DNA from 2 places in the Geodermatophilus sp. SMS 5-13 genome. Region 2 is predicted to be linked to the other one. Evidence: riboswitches for the same ligand, from Rfam matches in the RefSeq annotation. Region 2 holds a riboswitch; the other holds the start of a gene.
The links. A riboswitch is a leader RNA that binds a small molecule or an ion and turns the genes downstream of it on or off. The one in region 2 is predicted to bind S-adenosylmethionine.

Region 1 (7,742 bases), 2.8 Mb from region 2:
TCAACGCGACCGACGTCACCGGCCTGGCCGGCCGGGTCGCCGAGCAGTTCACCGGTGGCGGCTGGGAGGCCCCCGCGACCGGTGGCTACACCGGCGGCGACGTCCCCGTCACCACGGTGTTCTTCACCGAGGGCGACGAGACGCAGCGCCAGGCCGCGGTGCAGCTGGTCGAGCAGTTCCCGCAGATCACCGGCGGGCCGACGCCGCGCTTCTTCGAGGTGCCCGACCAGCCCACGCCTGGCCTGGTCGTCGTCGTGGCCGGAGACTGGCAGCCCTGATCCCGCACGCGCGGAACACGCCCCAGCCGCCGGCCGTTGGCCGCTGCGTGCGTCGACTCCGCGGGTTGCGGCCTGCCCGCCCGCGATCCGGCGGCCGCCCGTCCCTCGCCGCCCTGCTGGCGGTGCTGCTCACCGGGGCGCTGGTCGTCCTGGTGCCGGCCGCGCCGGCCGCGGCCGCGGACGACGTGCGGACCGAGGAGGCCCGCGTCCCCTCCGGCTCCGGAGCCGACGCGGTCGAGCTCGACACCACCCTCTACGTCCCGTCGTCGGCGACGGCGGACGACCCGGCGCCCGCGGTCGTCCTGGCGCACGGCTTCGGGGGCAGCAAGGACTCGGTCGCCGACGACGCCACCTTCCTGGCCGACCGCGGCTTCGTCGTCCTGACCTACTCCGCCCGCGGCTTCGGGCGCAGCACGGGCCAGATCGGGCTGGACGACCCCCGCTTCGAGGTCGCCGACCTCTCCACGCTCATCGACCGGCTGGCCGCGCGCGACGACGTCCTCTCCGACGGCGCCGGCGACCCGCGGGTGGGCGTCGCGGGCGCCTCCTACGGCGGAGCGCTGTCCCTGCTCGGCGCCGCCTACGACGACCGCGTCGACGCGATCGCGCCGCAGATCACCTGGAACTCGCTGACCGCGGCGCTGTTCCCCTCGCAGACCGGGGCCGGGGGCGGCGCGCAGACCGTCGCGGCGGTCCCGCAGGGCACCGGGTCCGGTGTCTACAAGCGGCTGTGGGCCGGCATCTTCTTCGGCGAGGGCTCGGCGGGGCTGCTGGGCGCGCTGACCGGGGACGGCGAGGACGACGTCGCCGCCGCGGACGGGGCGGCGCAGCGCATCCCGCAGGTCGACCCGGCCTCCGTGGACCCGCAGGCCGTCCAGCAGGCACTGCTCTGCGGCCGGTTCCGCGCCGACGTCTGCGCCGCCTACCAGGTCGCCGCAGCCAGCGGCTCCCTGACGCCGGAGATCCTCGCCGTCCTCGAGCGCAGCAGCCCGGCGTCGGTGCTCGACCGGATCACCGCGCCGACCCTCCTGGTGCAGGGCACCCAGGACTCGCTGTTCGGCCTGGGCCAGGCCGACGCGAACGCCCGCGGCATCGCCGCGAACGGCACGCCGGTGAAGGTGGTCTGGTACGCCGGCGGCCACGACACCGGCGCCTCCGACCGGGTCACCGAGCGGCTGCGCGAGCAGATCGCCGGCTGGTTCGACTGGTACCTGCGGCCCGACGGCGACCCCGACCGCGGCACCGACCCCGGCACCGGCTTCGAGTTCCCGGCGCCGACCGGGCTCGGGGGCACCGGCGGCGGCTTCGTGCAGGGCGGCAGCCAGACCGTCGTCGCCGACGCCTATCCGGGGCTGGCCGGCGCCGACCCGGCGCGGCGGAGCACCGTGCAGGTGAGCGGGCCGACCCAGCCGCTGGTCACCCCGGCCGGCGGCACTCCCGCGGCGATCACGACGGTGCCGGGGCTCGGTGCCCTGGGCAGCGCGCTCGGTGGGCAGACCGTGGAGATCCCGGGCCAGTTCGCGGCCTTCGACAGCGCGCCGCTCGACGCGGCCGTCGAGGTGGTCGGCGCGCCGGCGATCGACCTCGCCGTCACCTCACCGACCGGCGCCGCGACGCTGTTCGCCAAGCTCTACGACGTCGGCCCCGACGGGTCGATGACGCTGCCCTCCGGGCTCGTCGCGCCGCTCGCGCTGACCGGCGTGTCCGCCGATCCGGCCGCGCCCACCGTCGTCCCGGTGACGCTCCCGGCCATCGACCACCGGTTCGAGGCCGGCCACACCCTGCGCGTAGTGGTCTCCTCCACCGACCAGGCGTACGCGCTGCCCGCCGACGCCACCGTCTACGGGGTGGGCCTGGCCGCCGGGCTCGGCGACGCCGCCGCCGACCTCTCCCTCCCGCAGGTGTCGGGCAACACCGAGGACCCCGCGGGCTCGTCGCGCTGGTGGGTGCTGCTCGCCGTCGTGGTCGGCCTGCTCCTGCTCGGCTGGATCGCCGCGCTGCTGTGGGGCCGGTACCGGCGACGCCGCATCTCCGAGGTCGACCCGGACGGCGAGGACGTGCCGCTGCGCTTCGAGGGCGTCACCAAGGCCTACAAGGACAAGTTCGTCGCCGTCCGCGATCTCTCCTTCGAGGTCCGCCGCGGCCAGGTGCTCGGCCTGCTGGGACCCAACGGCGCCGGCAAGACGACGTCCCTGCGCATGCTGATGGGGCTGATCAGGCCGACGGCCGGCACCATCCGGATCTTCGGCCACGCCGCCGGCGCCGGTGCCCCCGTGCTGTCGCGGCTCGGCTCCTTCGTGGAGGGGACCGGTCTGCAGCCGCACCTGTCGGGGCGGGACAACCTGCGGCTGTACTGGGCCGCGACCGGCCGTCCCGCCGAGGACGCGCACATGGAGGAGGCGATCGAGGTCGCCGGCCTCGGCGCGGCCATCGACCGGCCCGTGCGCCGCTACAGCCAGGGCATGCGCCAGCGGGTCGCCATCGCCCAGGCGATGCTGGGCCTGCCCGACCTGCTGGTCCTCGACGAGCCGACCAACGGGCTCGACCCGCCGCAGATCCACGCCATGCGCGAGGTGCTGCGCTCCTACGCGCAGACCGGCCGCACGGTGATCGTGTCCAGCCACCTGCTCGCCGAGATCGAGCAGACCTGCACGCACGTCGTGGTCATGGCCAAGGGGCAGAAGATCGCACAGGGCACGGTGGAGGAGATCGTCGGCACCGGGGGCGCGGTGCTGATCGGCCTGGCGCACGACGAGGACACCGCCCGTGCGATCACCGTCCTGTCGGACCTGCCCGGGGTCACCGCCGAGCGCACCGACGAGGGCCTGGTCGCGGACCTGGGTGGCACCAGCCGCGCCGCGGCCCTGCACGCGCTGATCGTCGACGGCATCGCGGTCGAGCAGTTCACGCCGCGGCGGCGGCTGGAGGACGCGTTCCTGGCACTGGTGGGAGAGGGGCCGGTCCAGTGACCGCGACCGAGCACGTCCAGCCGACCGGGGCCGTCGCCGGCTACCGCCCGGAGCGCACGCTGCGGCTGTGGGTGGAGCTGCGCCGGCAGTTCAAGCGGCGCCGGACCATCGGCGTGCTGATCCTCATGGTGGGGCTGCCGCTGGTGCTCATCGCGGCGCTGCAGCTGGGCGCCAGCGAGGACGCGCAGCAGAACAGCCGGATCAACCTGGTCGACGTCGCCACGTCGAGCGGGCTGAACTTCACGCTGTTCGTGCTCTTCGCTACGACGAGCTTCTTCCTGGTGGTCGTCTACGCGCTGTTCTTCGGCGACACCGTGGCCAGCGAGGCGCAGTGGGGCTCGCTGCGCTACACGCTGGCCACCCCGGTGCCGCGGATGCGGCTGCTCCGGCAGAAGTGGTACGCCGCGCTGGTGCTCTCGGTCGGGGCGCTGGTGGTGCTGGTGCTCACCGCGCTGGTCGCCGGCGGGGTCGCGTTCGGCTTCGAGGACATCCAGACCCCGGTCGGGGTCACCCTCGACCAGGGCGACGGGCTGCTGCGGCTGGCCGGGATGGTCGGCTACCTCGCCGTCCACCTGCTCGTCGTCGGCACGCTCGCCTTCTGGTTCTCCACGATCACCGACGCGCCGCTGGCGGCCGTCGGCGGCGCGGTGTTCACCATGTTCGTCTTCGCGATCCTCGACCAGGTCGAGCAGCTGGGCTCGATCCGCGACTACTTCCCGACCGCGGAGGAGTTCGCGTGGACCGACCTGCTGCAGACGCCGGTCGACTCCGGTGACCTGTTCCGCGGCGTCGTCCAGTCGCTGGTCTACGCCGCCGTCTTCACCTTCCTCGGCTTCCGGCACTTCGCCCGCCGCGACGTCACGTCGTGATCGGCGTGGATTCGTGGGCGTGACGCCCACGAATCCACGCCGTTAGAGGCTGGCGCGGACGGCCTGGGCCCAGCCCTCGCCCATGGGGGCGTCGGTCACCTCGACGTTGGGGACGGCGGCGAGCCGCTCGGCCATGCCGGGGACGGCGGCGCCGTTGGCGGTGATCCACAGCCGGCCGACCGCGGGCGCCATCTCCAGGTCGCTCGCGCTGTCGCCGATCGCCACGGCGTCGGCCGGATCGATCCCGCGCCGCTTCAGGTCCCAGGCGATCGCGGCGCCCTTGGAGAGGCCTCGGGGCATCAGGTGGTAGACCCGCGGCGGCAGCGCCTCGGGCGCCAGCGTCATCCGGGACGACGCCGGGATGGCGCCGTTGTCCTTGATCGTCAGCCAGCCGGCGCCCTGCTCGGCGAGCCACGCGTCGACGGCCAGCGGGTCGATCCGGCCGCGGAGCATGGCGTCGGCGGCGTGGTCGGCGTGCCACGGCTCGTGCCACTCGAGCAGACCGGGATGCTCGGCCAGCAGCCGCTCGACGATGCCGAGCTCGGTCATCACCTCGATCGGGGCGCGGCCGGCGTAGCACCCGGGCAGCTCGCCGGGCAGCAGCTCGACCTCCCGGCCGGTCTGCCAGCTCACCAGCGCGCCGAGCTCGGCGATCAGCCCGTCGGCGGCGAACAGCCGCGCGGCCTCCAGCAGCTGGTTGTAGGTGCGGCCGCTGACCAGCACGAGCGGCACGCCCGCGCGGTGCAGCTCGAGCAGCGCGGTCGCCGGCTCGGCGGTCAGCTCGCGCGCCGCGTTGTGCCAGAACGAGCCCCGCGGGCCGACCATCGTGCCGTCCATGTCGGTGTAGACGATCCCCGTGACCACACCGCCATCCTGACCGCGCGCCGGAACGCTCCGGCGACCTGGGTACAGTCGGGGCGTTCCACTCATCCAGAGGGGCAGAGGGACACGGCCCGGTGAAGCCCCGGCAACCGCCGCCAGCAAGGCGGGGAGGTGCCAATTCCGTCCCGCGCGGCTCGACGGCCCGTCGCGGGGAAGATGAGGAGGTAGTCGTCGCATGACCCTGAGCGCTCCCACCCCCGCCTTCGCCGCCAATCCCGCGCGCGGCCTGGTCTGTCGCAACTGCGGCGCGACGTTCGGCCTGATCGCCGAGCATGCCTGCGCCGAGTGCTTCGGCCCGCTCGAGGTCGACTACGACCCCGACATCATGAAGGCGGTCACGCGGGAGCAGATCGAGGCCGGCCCGCGGAGCATCTGGCGCTACGCCCCGCTGCTGCCGGTGGGCCAGGACCCCGCCGAGCGGGTGACCCTCGAGCCGGGCATGACCCCGCTGATCCGCGCCGACCGGCTGGCCGCCGAGCTCGGCATCACCGGCGGCCTGTGGGTCAAGGACGACTCCGCCAACCCCACCCACTCCTTCAAGGACCGCGTGGTCAGCCTGGCCGCCACCGCCGCGAAGAAGCTCGGGTACCAGAAGATCGCCGCCGCCTCGACCGGCAACCTGGCCAACTCGGTCGCCGCGCACGCCGCCCGCGTCGGCATCCCGTCCTTCGTCTTCATCCCGAGCGACCTCGAGCCGGGCAAGGTCGTGCAGTCCGCGGTCTACGGCCAGACCCTGGTCGCCGTCGACGGCTCCTACGACGACGTGAACCGGCTGACCAGCGAGCTCGCCGAGACCGACGAGTTCGAGGACACCGCCTTCGTCAACCAGAACGTGCGGCCCTACTACGCCGAGGGCTCCAAGACGATGGGCTACGAGATCGCCGAGCAGCTCGGCTGGCGCATCCCGGCCCAGGTGGTCATCCCGATGGCGTCCGGCTCGCTGCTGACCAAGGTGGACAAGGCCTGGCGCGAGCTGACGGCGGCCGGCATCGTCGAGGCGACGGAGTGGACGGTCTTCGGCGCGCAGTCGGCCGGGTGCGACCCGATCGCCACGGCCTTCGAGAACGGCTGGGACGTCGTCAAGCCGGTCAAGCCGTTCGGCATCGCGAAGTCGCTCAACATCGGCAACCCCGCCGACGGCCCGTACGCGCTCGACGCCATCCGGCGCACCGGCGGCTCGGTCGGCCGGGTCGGCGACGAGGAGATCGTCCAGGGCATCCGCGACCTGGCCCGCACCACGGGTGTGTTCGCCGAGACCGCCGGCGGGGTGACGGTCGCCGTCCTCAAGCAGCTGGTGGCCGACGGGCGGCTGGACCCGACCAAGGAGACCGTCGTCCTCAACACGGGGGAGGGGCTCAAGACCCTCGACCCGCTGGAGCCGGTCGTCGGGTTCACCCACCGGGTGGACCCGTCGCTGAAGTCGGTACGGGCCGCGGGGCTCATCGGGTAGGGGCGTAGTCTCCGGGGAACCGGTTCACCCGCGGAGACGACATTCCTGCTGAAACCGGTTATTCGCCGTGCGTGGAGTTGCGCTTTCGGCGTGTCCTGTGCTGTACCGTCTCGCGCGGTTCGAGTTCCACGCGCGTGTTCTGCGGGCGGAAGAGCGAGTAACCCGATCTCTCCACGGAGGGGGGATCGTCCGCACGCACGAAACGTGGGAGCACACGTGGCACAGGGCACCGTGAAGTGGTTCAACGCCGAGAAGGGCTTCGGCTTCATCGCCGTCGACGGCGGCCAGGACGTCTTCGTCCACTACTCCGCCATCCAGATGGACGGCTACAAGAGCCTCGACGAGGGCCAGCGGGTCACCTTCGAGGTCGTCCAGGGCGAGAAGGGGCCGCAGGCGGACGCCGTCCGTACCGCCTGAGACCGATTCACAGCGAGGCCCGGTTCCCACCAGGGAGCCGGGCCTCGCTGCTTTCGTCGGCCGGCCGAGTCCCTCTCTCAGGCGTCTCTCAGACCCTCTCCTTGCACTCGGCAGGGTCGAGTGCCAAACTCGTTTCTGGCACTCGGGGTCTCCGAGTGCCAATCATGGTCGGAACGGTGAGGCACCGGTCCGTGGGCCATCGGAGCGCCCACGCCGGCAGGTGTCGTCCGTCGCGGGCGCCGGCCCGGCCGTGCAGCGATCCATGCATGGAGGACACCACCACATGGCCAAGATGATCGCCTTCGAGGAAGAGGCGCGCCGCGGCCTCGAGCGGGGCATGAACACCCTCGCCGACGCCGTCAAGGTGACCCTCGGTCCGAAGGGCCGCAACGTCGTCCTCGAGAAGAAGTGGGGCGCGCCCACCATCACCAACGATGGTGTGAGCATCGCCAAGGAGATCGAGCTCGAGGACCCCTGGGAGAAGATCGGCGCCGAGCTGGTCAAGGAGGTCGCGAAGAAGACCGACGACGTCGCGGGTGACGGCACCACCACCGCCACCGTGCTCGCCCAGGCGCTCGTCCGCGAGGGCCTGCGCAACGTCGCCGCCGGCGCCAACCCGATGTCGCTGAAGAAGGGCATCGAGAAGGCCGTCGAGTCGGTCACCGAGTACCTGCTCTCGACCGCCAAGGACGTCGAGACCAAGGAGCAGATCGCCGCGACCGCGTCGATCTCCGCCGCCGACACCGCCATCGGTGAGCTCATTGCCGAGGCGATGGACAAGGTCGGCAAGGAGGGCGTGATCACGGTCGAGGAGAGCAACACCTTCGGCCTGGAGCTCGAGCTCACCGAGGGCATGCGCTTCGACAAGGGGCACCTG
Region 2 (7,742 bases):
TGCGGACCGGCTCCGGCCGCACCGGCCGGGACGTCGTCTCCCTGCGGCTGGGGCTGCCTGCCGGAACCCTGACGTTCCGAACCCTGGACGACGCGGCGACGTGCGCCCGGTTCGTCGACGCGCTGCAGAACGGCCGCGCACGGGAGTGACGACTGTGGCCGGTGGTGTGATGTGGCTCACTGTGCGTGCGTGTCGCCGACGGGTATGGCCGGTCGTGCCACATGGTGGTCGGGGTCACACCCGACCCCGACCCCCTCTGAACGACCGGAGAGCCCACCGATGCTCGAGCCGACCCTCACCACGACGCCCTGCGACGTCGGTTGCCACGTCCTGTGCTGCGAGGCCTGCGACTGCGGCTGCCACGACGGCGAGGACTGACCGGCGCGACCGGTGCGGGCGCGGCGCGCTCCCGGTTGAGGGGCGCGCCGCGACCACGTTCAGCGCACGACGACGTCCGTGAGCCCGGGCGCGTCCAGCCCGGGCGGGGTCACGAGCCCACCGGCGGGTTCACCGCCGGCGCGTCGACCGCCTCGTCGGACAGCCCCCACCGCCGCAGGGTCTGCTCGTAGCTGCCGTCGTCGAACACGTGCTGCAGCCCCGCCTCGACGGCGTCGACCAGGCCGGTGCCCTTGAGCAGGGTCGCCGCGACGTAGGTGGTGTCGGGCCAGCCCGCGTTCACGGTGCCGACGATCTCGGTGTCGCCCTGGATCTGCTGGTACACGGCGTTCGGGTTCGGACCGAGGTAGGCGTCGATCCGCCCGGACTTCAGCGCCAGCAGCGTGTCGGCCTGGTTGGCGTAGTACTCGAGCGTCGCCGGCTCGAGCCCCGCGGCCTCGTTCTGCTCGTTCCAGTCGAGCAGGATGCGCTCCTGGTTGGTGCCCGACCCGACCGCGATGGTGTGCCCCGCGACGTCCTCGGCCCCGTCGATCACCAGATCGCTGCCGGACGGGGCGGTGAACGCCATGATCCCCTGGCGGTAGGTGGCGAAGTCGAACAGCTTCAGCCGGTCGGCGTTGACGCCGACGTTGCTGAACACCGCCTCGATGTCGCCGCTCTGCAGGGACAGCGGCCACTGCTCCCAGGAGATGTTGCGGACGTCGAGCTCCAGGCCGAGCGACTCGGCGACCAGCGAGGCGACGTCCACCTCGCTGCCCACCACGGTCGTGTTGTCGTCGGCCAGGAAGCCCAGTGGCGGCTCGCCGGAGCCGACGACGCCGACCGTGAGCTTCCCGTCACCGGCGACGTCGGCCGGCACCAGCGTCGCGGCGCCGGCGTCCTCGTCGGTGTGCGCGCGGTCGGCCTGCTCGGGGCTGGTGTCGATGACGACCTGTTCGACGCCGGACGACGACGCGGCGGCCGCGCGCTGGTCGGCCTCGATGTCCGCGGAGCTCGTGCACGCGGCGGCGAGCACCGCCACGGCGGCCAGGACGGCGGCGAGCGGTCGGGTGCTCACGCCTTCAGCCCCGGCGGGTTGGTCTCGGACTTCTCGATCGACTCGCTGGTCAGCCCCCAGCGCTCGAGCACCTGCTCGTAGGTGCCGTCGGCGATCACGCCGTTCAGCGCCTCGGTGATGGCCGGCGCCAGCCTGTTGCCCTTGGCCGTGGCGACGGCGATCTCGGCGGTGTCCGGCCAGCCGCCGTTGAACTGCCCGACCACCGTGAAGTCATCGGGCTTGGTCGCGGCCTTGTAGGCGGCGGTGGCGTTCGGGCCGAAGGCCAGGTCGATCCGGCCCGATTGCAGGGCGAACGTGGTGTCGGAGTCGTTCTGGTAGTACTGCACGTCCACCGGGTCGAGACCCTTGGCCTGATTCGCCTCGTCCCACTCGAGCAGGATCTTCTCCTGGTTGGTGCCCGAGCCCACCGCGATGCGCAGGCCGGCGACGTCCTCCGGCTTCTGGATCTCGAGCTCGGAGCCGGCCGTGGCGAGGAAGCCGAGGGTGTCGACCCGGTAGGAGGAGAAGTCGAACAGCTGCTTGCGCTCCTCGGTCACGGTGACGTTGGAGATGGTCACGTCGACGTCGCCGGACCGGGTGGCCAGCGGCCAGTTCTCCCACGCCGTGGGCACGATCTCGAGCTCCAGGCCGAGCGCGTCGGCGATCAGCTGCGCGGTGTCGGGGTCGCTGCCGATGGCGGTGGCGTTGTCGTCGGCGTAGAAGGCGAGCGGCGCGCTGAAGGCGGTGGTCGCCACCTTCAGGACGCCGTCGTCCACGATCCCCGGCGGCAGCAGGTCGATCGCGTCCTGGTTCTTCTGCGTGTGGATGCGGTCCTGGTCGGGGCTGGTGTCCACGACGAGCGCCGAGGGGCCGGCCGCCTCGTCGGCCGCGGCGCTCTCGATCTCGCTCGAGCTGGTGCACGCCGTCAGCGCCAGCGCGGCGGCGGCGGCCAGGGCGGCGACGAGAGGCCCTCGTCGGGTGCGCGTGATCACGGTCGTTCTCTCTCCTCGGTGTCGGCGTGCGGGCGCGCGCCATCGACGGGCGGCGCGGGCTGCGCCGTCCGGGGGTCGGGGGGTGGCGTTACAGGACGCGGGCCAGGAAGGCCTTCGTGCGTTCGTGCTGCGGGTCGTCGAGCACCTGCTCGGGCGGGCCGGACTCGACGATCCGGCCGTCGTCCATGAACACGACCCGGTCGGCCGCCCGGCGGGCGAAGCCGATCTCGTGGGTGACCACGATCATCGTGGTGCCGCCGCGGGCGAGGTCCTCGATGACGCCGAGCACCTCGCCGACCAGCTCCGGGTCCAGCGCCGAGGTCGGCTCGTCGAAGAGCAGGACCGCCGGCTTCATCGCCAGCGCCCGCGCGATGGCGACCCGCTGCTGCTGGCCGCCGGAGAGCTGCCGGGGATAGGCCTTCTCGCGGCCGGCCAGCCCCACGCGGGCCAGCAGCTCGCGCGCCTCGGTCTCCACCTCGGCGCGCGGCCGGCCCTGCGCCGAGACCGGCGCCTCGACGACGTTGTCCAGGGCGGTGAGGTGCGGGAAGAGGTTGAAGGACTGGAAGACGAACCCGAAGCGGGTCCGCTGCCGCAGCACGTCCTTCTCCTGCAGCTCGTGCAGCCGGTCGCCGTCCCGGTGCGCCTTGCGGCGGTAGCCGACCAGGTCGCCGTCCAGGGCGACGAAGCCGCGGTCGACCTTCTCCAGGTGGTTGATGCTGCGCAGCAGCGTCGACTTGCCCGAGCCGGACGGGCCGAGGATCACCGTGACGGTGCCCGGCTCGACGACGAGGTCGACGCCGTGCAGCACCTCGACGCCGGCGAAGGACTTGTGCACGCCGTGCACCTCGATCCGCCCCGGGCGGGTGTCCGTGGCGGTCATCGGGTGCCGCCCGTCGTGCGCACCCGGGCCAAGCCCGCGGTGAGGTTGCCCCGCAGCCGCTGCAGCGGCGTCTGCGGCAGCGTGCGGACGGCGCCACGGGCGTAGTAGCGCTCCACGTAGTACTGGATCACCGTCACGACCGTGGTCAGGACGACGTACCAGACGGCGGCGACGACCAGCATCGGCAGCACCCGCTGCGTGCGGCCGTAGATGACGCTCACCGTGTAGAACAGCTCGCCGAGCGCCAGCACGTAGACGATCGAGGTGCCCTTGAACAGGCCGATCACCTCGTTGACCGCCGTCGGCACGATCGAGCGCATCGCCTGCGGCAGCACGATCCGGGTGGTCTGCCGCCGCCGGGGGATGCCCAGCGACGCGGCCGCCTCCAGCTGGCCCTGGTCGACCGAGAGGATCCCGGCGCGGACGATCTCCGCCGAGTACGCCGCCTGGTGCAGCCCGAGGCCGAGGATCGCCGCGCCGAACTTGTCGATCAGCGAGAGCGTGTCGAAGGAGAAGAAGCTCGGCCCGAACGGGATGCCGACGTCGATGCTCTGGTACAGGTAGGCGAGGTTGTACCAGAGCAGCAGCTGCAGGATCAGCGGCACCGACCGGAACACCCAGGTGTAGCCCCAGCTGACCGCCTGCAGCAGCGGCGAGCGGGACAGCCGCATGAGCGCCAGCACGGTGCCCAGCGCGAAGCCGAGGACGGCGGTGATCAGGGTCAGCTCGATCGTCGTGACGACGCCGTGCACGATCGACTGCTCGGTGAGGTAGGCGCCGACGATGTCCCACTCCCACTTCGGGTTGGTGACCAGCGAGTGGATCACCATCGCGAGCAGGACGGCGACGACCGCGGTGGCCACCCACCGGCCGGGGTGGCGCGCGGGCACGACCTGGAGCCGGTCGTAGGGCGTCCCCGCCGGAGGTGCGGCCACCTCGGGACGGGCATCGAGCAGAGTCATGCGAGGTCCTTCTCGAAGGCGTAGTGGCGCTCGGCCGGGGGCAGGGCGCGCAGGGACTCCAGGTCGGTGGGACGGGGACGGGCCGGGTCGAACAGCGGCGTCCAGCCGGCGGCGAGGTAGAGGGCCTTGGCCTCGGGCTGGCGCGGGCCGGTGGTCAGGTACATGCGGGTGTAGCCGCGGACGGCGGCCCGCGCCTCGAGCTCGGCGAGCACGCGGCGGGCCAGCCCGCGGCGGCGGTGCAGGCTCGCCGTCCACATCCGCTTGACCTCGGCGGTGCCCGGGTCGGCGTGCCGGCGGAAGGCGCCGCCCGCGATGGGGGTGCCGTCCTGCAGGAGCAGGATCAGCTCGCCGTCCGGCGGCAGGAACTCCTCGGCGGGGTAGCGGCTGAGCTCCTGGTCCGCGCCGCCGAACAGGTCGCCGTAGCGGGTGTCGTACTCGACGGTGAGCTCGGCGAACAGCGGCGCGGCCAGCGGGTCGTGCGGGTGGACCGGCACCACGTCGAGTGCGGGTTCGACTGCGGTCATGCGGGAACTCCAGGAGGACGGCACGGAGGAGCCGCGCGCGGGCGGACCGCCCGGGCGCAGGAGGGGAGGGAGGCGACCGGGGGAGCCGGTCAGCGACGCGTCAGCGACAGAGCGCGCTGTCGGTGCGCAACAGGTCGACGGTCGGGCGGCCGACCAGGTCGATCGAGACGTGCCGCACGCGCGGCGTGCCGTCCGGTCCCACGGGATGCGCTCCTCGGTGTCTACTGCGGTTTGCGAACGCCGCGTGCGTTCGCCAGGTCGTCACCCGGGGCACCCCGTCGCAGTGGAGGGTTGCCGGCCAGCGAGCCGGGGCTTGATGCTGGCGCTCAGGACCTGCCGCGGACGATAGGTCCCGCCCGGCTTAGTCGTCAAATCCGATCGGTTTGATAGACATTGTGTCGGGGAACAGCCTGCCGCCTGCCCCGGGCGGCCCGTGCGGAGGGGAGGACCCGTGGACCGGACCGTGCTGACGTCGCGCCGGCACGTCGACCTGCTCCGCACCGCCAGCGCACGGTGTCCGGCTCCGCGCCCCCGCCGCAGCCGCCACCACGACCTGGAGACCGTCCCCGCATGTCCGTGCCCGCCCGTCCCCGACTGACCGGCCGCCCCCCGACGCTGTGCGTCGTGGGCGCCGGCCCGACCGCCATCGGCGTCCTCGAGCGGCTGGTCGCCAACGCGCCCGACCTCGCCGACGACCGCCGGCTGCAGGTGCACCTGGTCGATCCCCACCCGCCGGGCGGCGGGCGGGTCTGGCGGGCCCAGCAGCCGTCGCTGCTCTGGGCGAACTCGCTGGTGGCCGACGTCACCGTCCTGCCGGACGGCTCCGTGCAGGTCGAGGGGCCGGTGGGGGAGGGGACGACGCTCTGGCAGTGGATCGAGCAGATCGGCCGCAGCCGCCCGGACGACGACCCGGTGGGCGCCGAGGCCCGCCGGCTGGGACCGACGTCCTTCCCCTCCCGGCCGCTGGTCAACGCCTACCTCGGCTGGGTGCTGGACACCGTCGTCGACGCCGCCCGCCCGTGGGCCGACGTGCAGCTGCACGCCTCGTCGGCCGTCGACGTCCGTGTCTCCGACGCCGGCGCCACGGTGGTGCTCTCCGACGGGTCGGCGCTCGCGGCGGACGTCGTCCTGCTGGCCCAGGGCCACCTCGACGCGCACCCCACCCCGGCCGAGCGGGCGGTGGCGCACCGCGCCGCCGCGGCCGGGCTGACCTACCTGCCCACCGGCTACACCGCCGACCTCGACCTCACCCGGCTCCAGCCGGGGCAGGACGTGCTGGTCCGCGGCGCCGGGCTGGCGTTCGTCGACCTCATGGTGCTGCTCACCAGCGGTCGGGGCGGCACGTTCGCCCGGGAGGACGACGGGCGGCTGGTCTACCGCCCCTCCGGCCGCGAGCCCCGGCTGCACGTCGGCTCCCGGCGGGGCGTCCCGTACCGGGCCAAGCTCGGCTACGTGTGGCCCGGCCCGCCGGTGCCGCAGCGGTTCTTCACCCCGGCCGCGGTCGACGAGCTCTTCGGTGACCGGCCGCTCGACCTGCGTGCCGACCTCGCCCCGGTGATCGCCCGGGAGCTGGGCTGGGCGCACTACACCGAGCTGTTCCGGGCCCACCCGTCCCGCACCGCGATGGGCTGGGAGGAGTTCGCCGAGCGCTACGCCGCGTCGCCCGATGCGACGGCGCTGGTCGCCGAGGCGGTGCCCGATCCGCGCGACCGGTTCGACCTGGCCGCGCTCGACCGGCCGCTGGCGGGCCGGCGGTTCGACGGCGCCGACGCGCTCCAGGACTGGCTGCGCGATCACGTGCGCGCCGACCTCGCCCGCGCCGCCGACCCGGCGTACTCGATGGACGCCGCCGTCTTCACGTCGCTGCTGTTCTGCCACGGCACCGTGGCCGCGCTGGTCGGCGCCGGGCGGCTGACCCCCCGCTCGGAGGCCGAGGACCTCGGAGGCTGGTGGATGAACCTGTTCAGCTACCTGGCCAGCGGCCCCCCGGCGCCACGGCTGGAGGAGCTGCTCGCGCTGTCCGAGGCGGGGATCGTCCGCTTCCTCGGCGCGGACGTGCAGCTCGAGCTCGACGACGCCGCCGGGGTGCTCCGGGCGCGTTCGGCGTCGCACGACGAGGTCACCGAGGCCCGCGCGCTGGTGGAGGCGCGGCTGCCCGTGCCGGACGTGACCGGCACGCCCGATCCGCTGGTCACCCGCCTGCTGCTGCGCGGCACCGGCACGGAGAAGCTGCTCGCCGACCCGTCCGCCGGGGGGACGCGCGGGACCGGCCGGCTGCACGTCGACGCCGAGCACCGCGTGGTCAGCGCGGCCGGCGCGCCGCAGCCGCGGGTGTTCGCCGCCGGCTACTGGACCTCGGGCGGCCAGGTGGCGGCGTTCGCCCGGCCGCGGACCAACGCCCCGTTCTTCCGCCAGAACGACGCGCTGGCCCGCACCCTCTGGCGCGGGCTGACCGCCGCCCCTGTCGCCGCGGTGGAGGTGGCCTGATGACGCCACTCGCCGATTCCTTCCGCGAGGTGATGGCCGGGGTGCCCACGCCGGTCTCGGTGGTGACCACGCTGCTCGACGGCCGGCCGCACGGCACCACGGTCAGCGCGTTCACGTCGCTGTCGATGACGCCCCCGATGCTGCTGGTCTCCCTCGACCGGCGGTCGGAGCTGCTGGCCCGGCTGGCGATCGGGCAGCCGTTCGGGGTCAACGTGCTCGGCGCGCACCAGGCCGGGCTGGCCGCCGCGTTCGCCCGCAAGGGCGCCGACAAGTTCGCCGGCGTCGACTGGTCGCCCGACTCGGGCGCGCCGCGGCTGGCCGGCAGCCCCGGCTGGCTGGCCTGCACGGTCGCGCAGCTCGTCGACGGCGGCGACCACGTCGTCGTCCTCGGGAACGTGGTGCGCGCGACCGCCGACGGCGGCCCGCCGCTGACCTACCACGCCCGCACCTTCGGCACCCATTCCG

Region 1: another riboswitch for S-adenosylmethionine. It lies ahead of thrC (threonine synthase); the one in region 2 lies ahead of AB3388_RS15880 (GNAT family N-acetyltransferase).

Annotation. Positions count from the first base shown of each region.
Region 1 covers NZ_CP165729.1:513,850-521,591, forward strand. The annotation lists gene AB3388_RS02495 (LytR C-terminal domain-containing protein) at 1-278, shown strand, start outside; gene AB3388_RS02500 (alpha/beta fold hydrolase) at 344-3,247, shown strand; gene AB3388_RS02505 (ABC transporter permease) at 3,244-4,116, shown strand; gene AB3388_RS02510 (HAD family hydrolase) at 4,159-4,980, opposite strand; SAM riboswitch class I at 5,040-5,161, shown strand; gene thrC (threonine synthase) at 5,174-6,448, shown strand; gene AB3388_RS02520 (cold-shock protein) at 6,665-6,865, shown strand; gene groL (chaperonin GroEL) at 7,149-7,742, shown strand, end outside.
Region 2 covers NZ_CP165729.1:3,286,718-3,294,459, reverse strand. The annotation lists gene AB3388_RS15905 (hypothetical protein) at 1-149, shown strand, start outside; gene AB3388_RS15900 (ABC transporter substrate-binding protein) at 488-1,453, opposite strand; gene AB3388_RS15895 (ABC transporter substrate-binding protein) at 1,450-2,424, opposite strand; gene AB3388_RS15890 (amino acid ABC transporter ATP-binding protein) at 2,513-3,304, opposite strand; gene AB3388_RS15885 (amino acid ABC transporter permease) at 3,301-4,266, opposite strand; gene AB3388_RS15880 (GNAT family N-acetyltransferase) at 4,263-4,790, opposite strand; SAM riboswitch class IV at 5,013-5,124, opposite strand; gene AB3388_RS15875 (putative leader peptide) at 5,224-5,388, shown strand; gene AB3388_RS15870 (FAD/NAD(P)-binding protein) at 5,361-7,277, shown strand; gene AB3388_RS15865 (flavin reductase family protein) at 7,277-7,742, shown strand, end outside.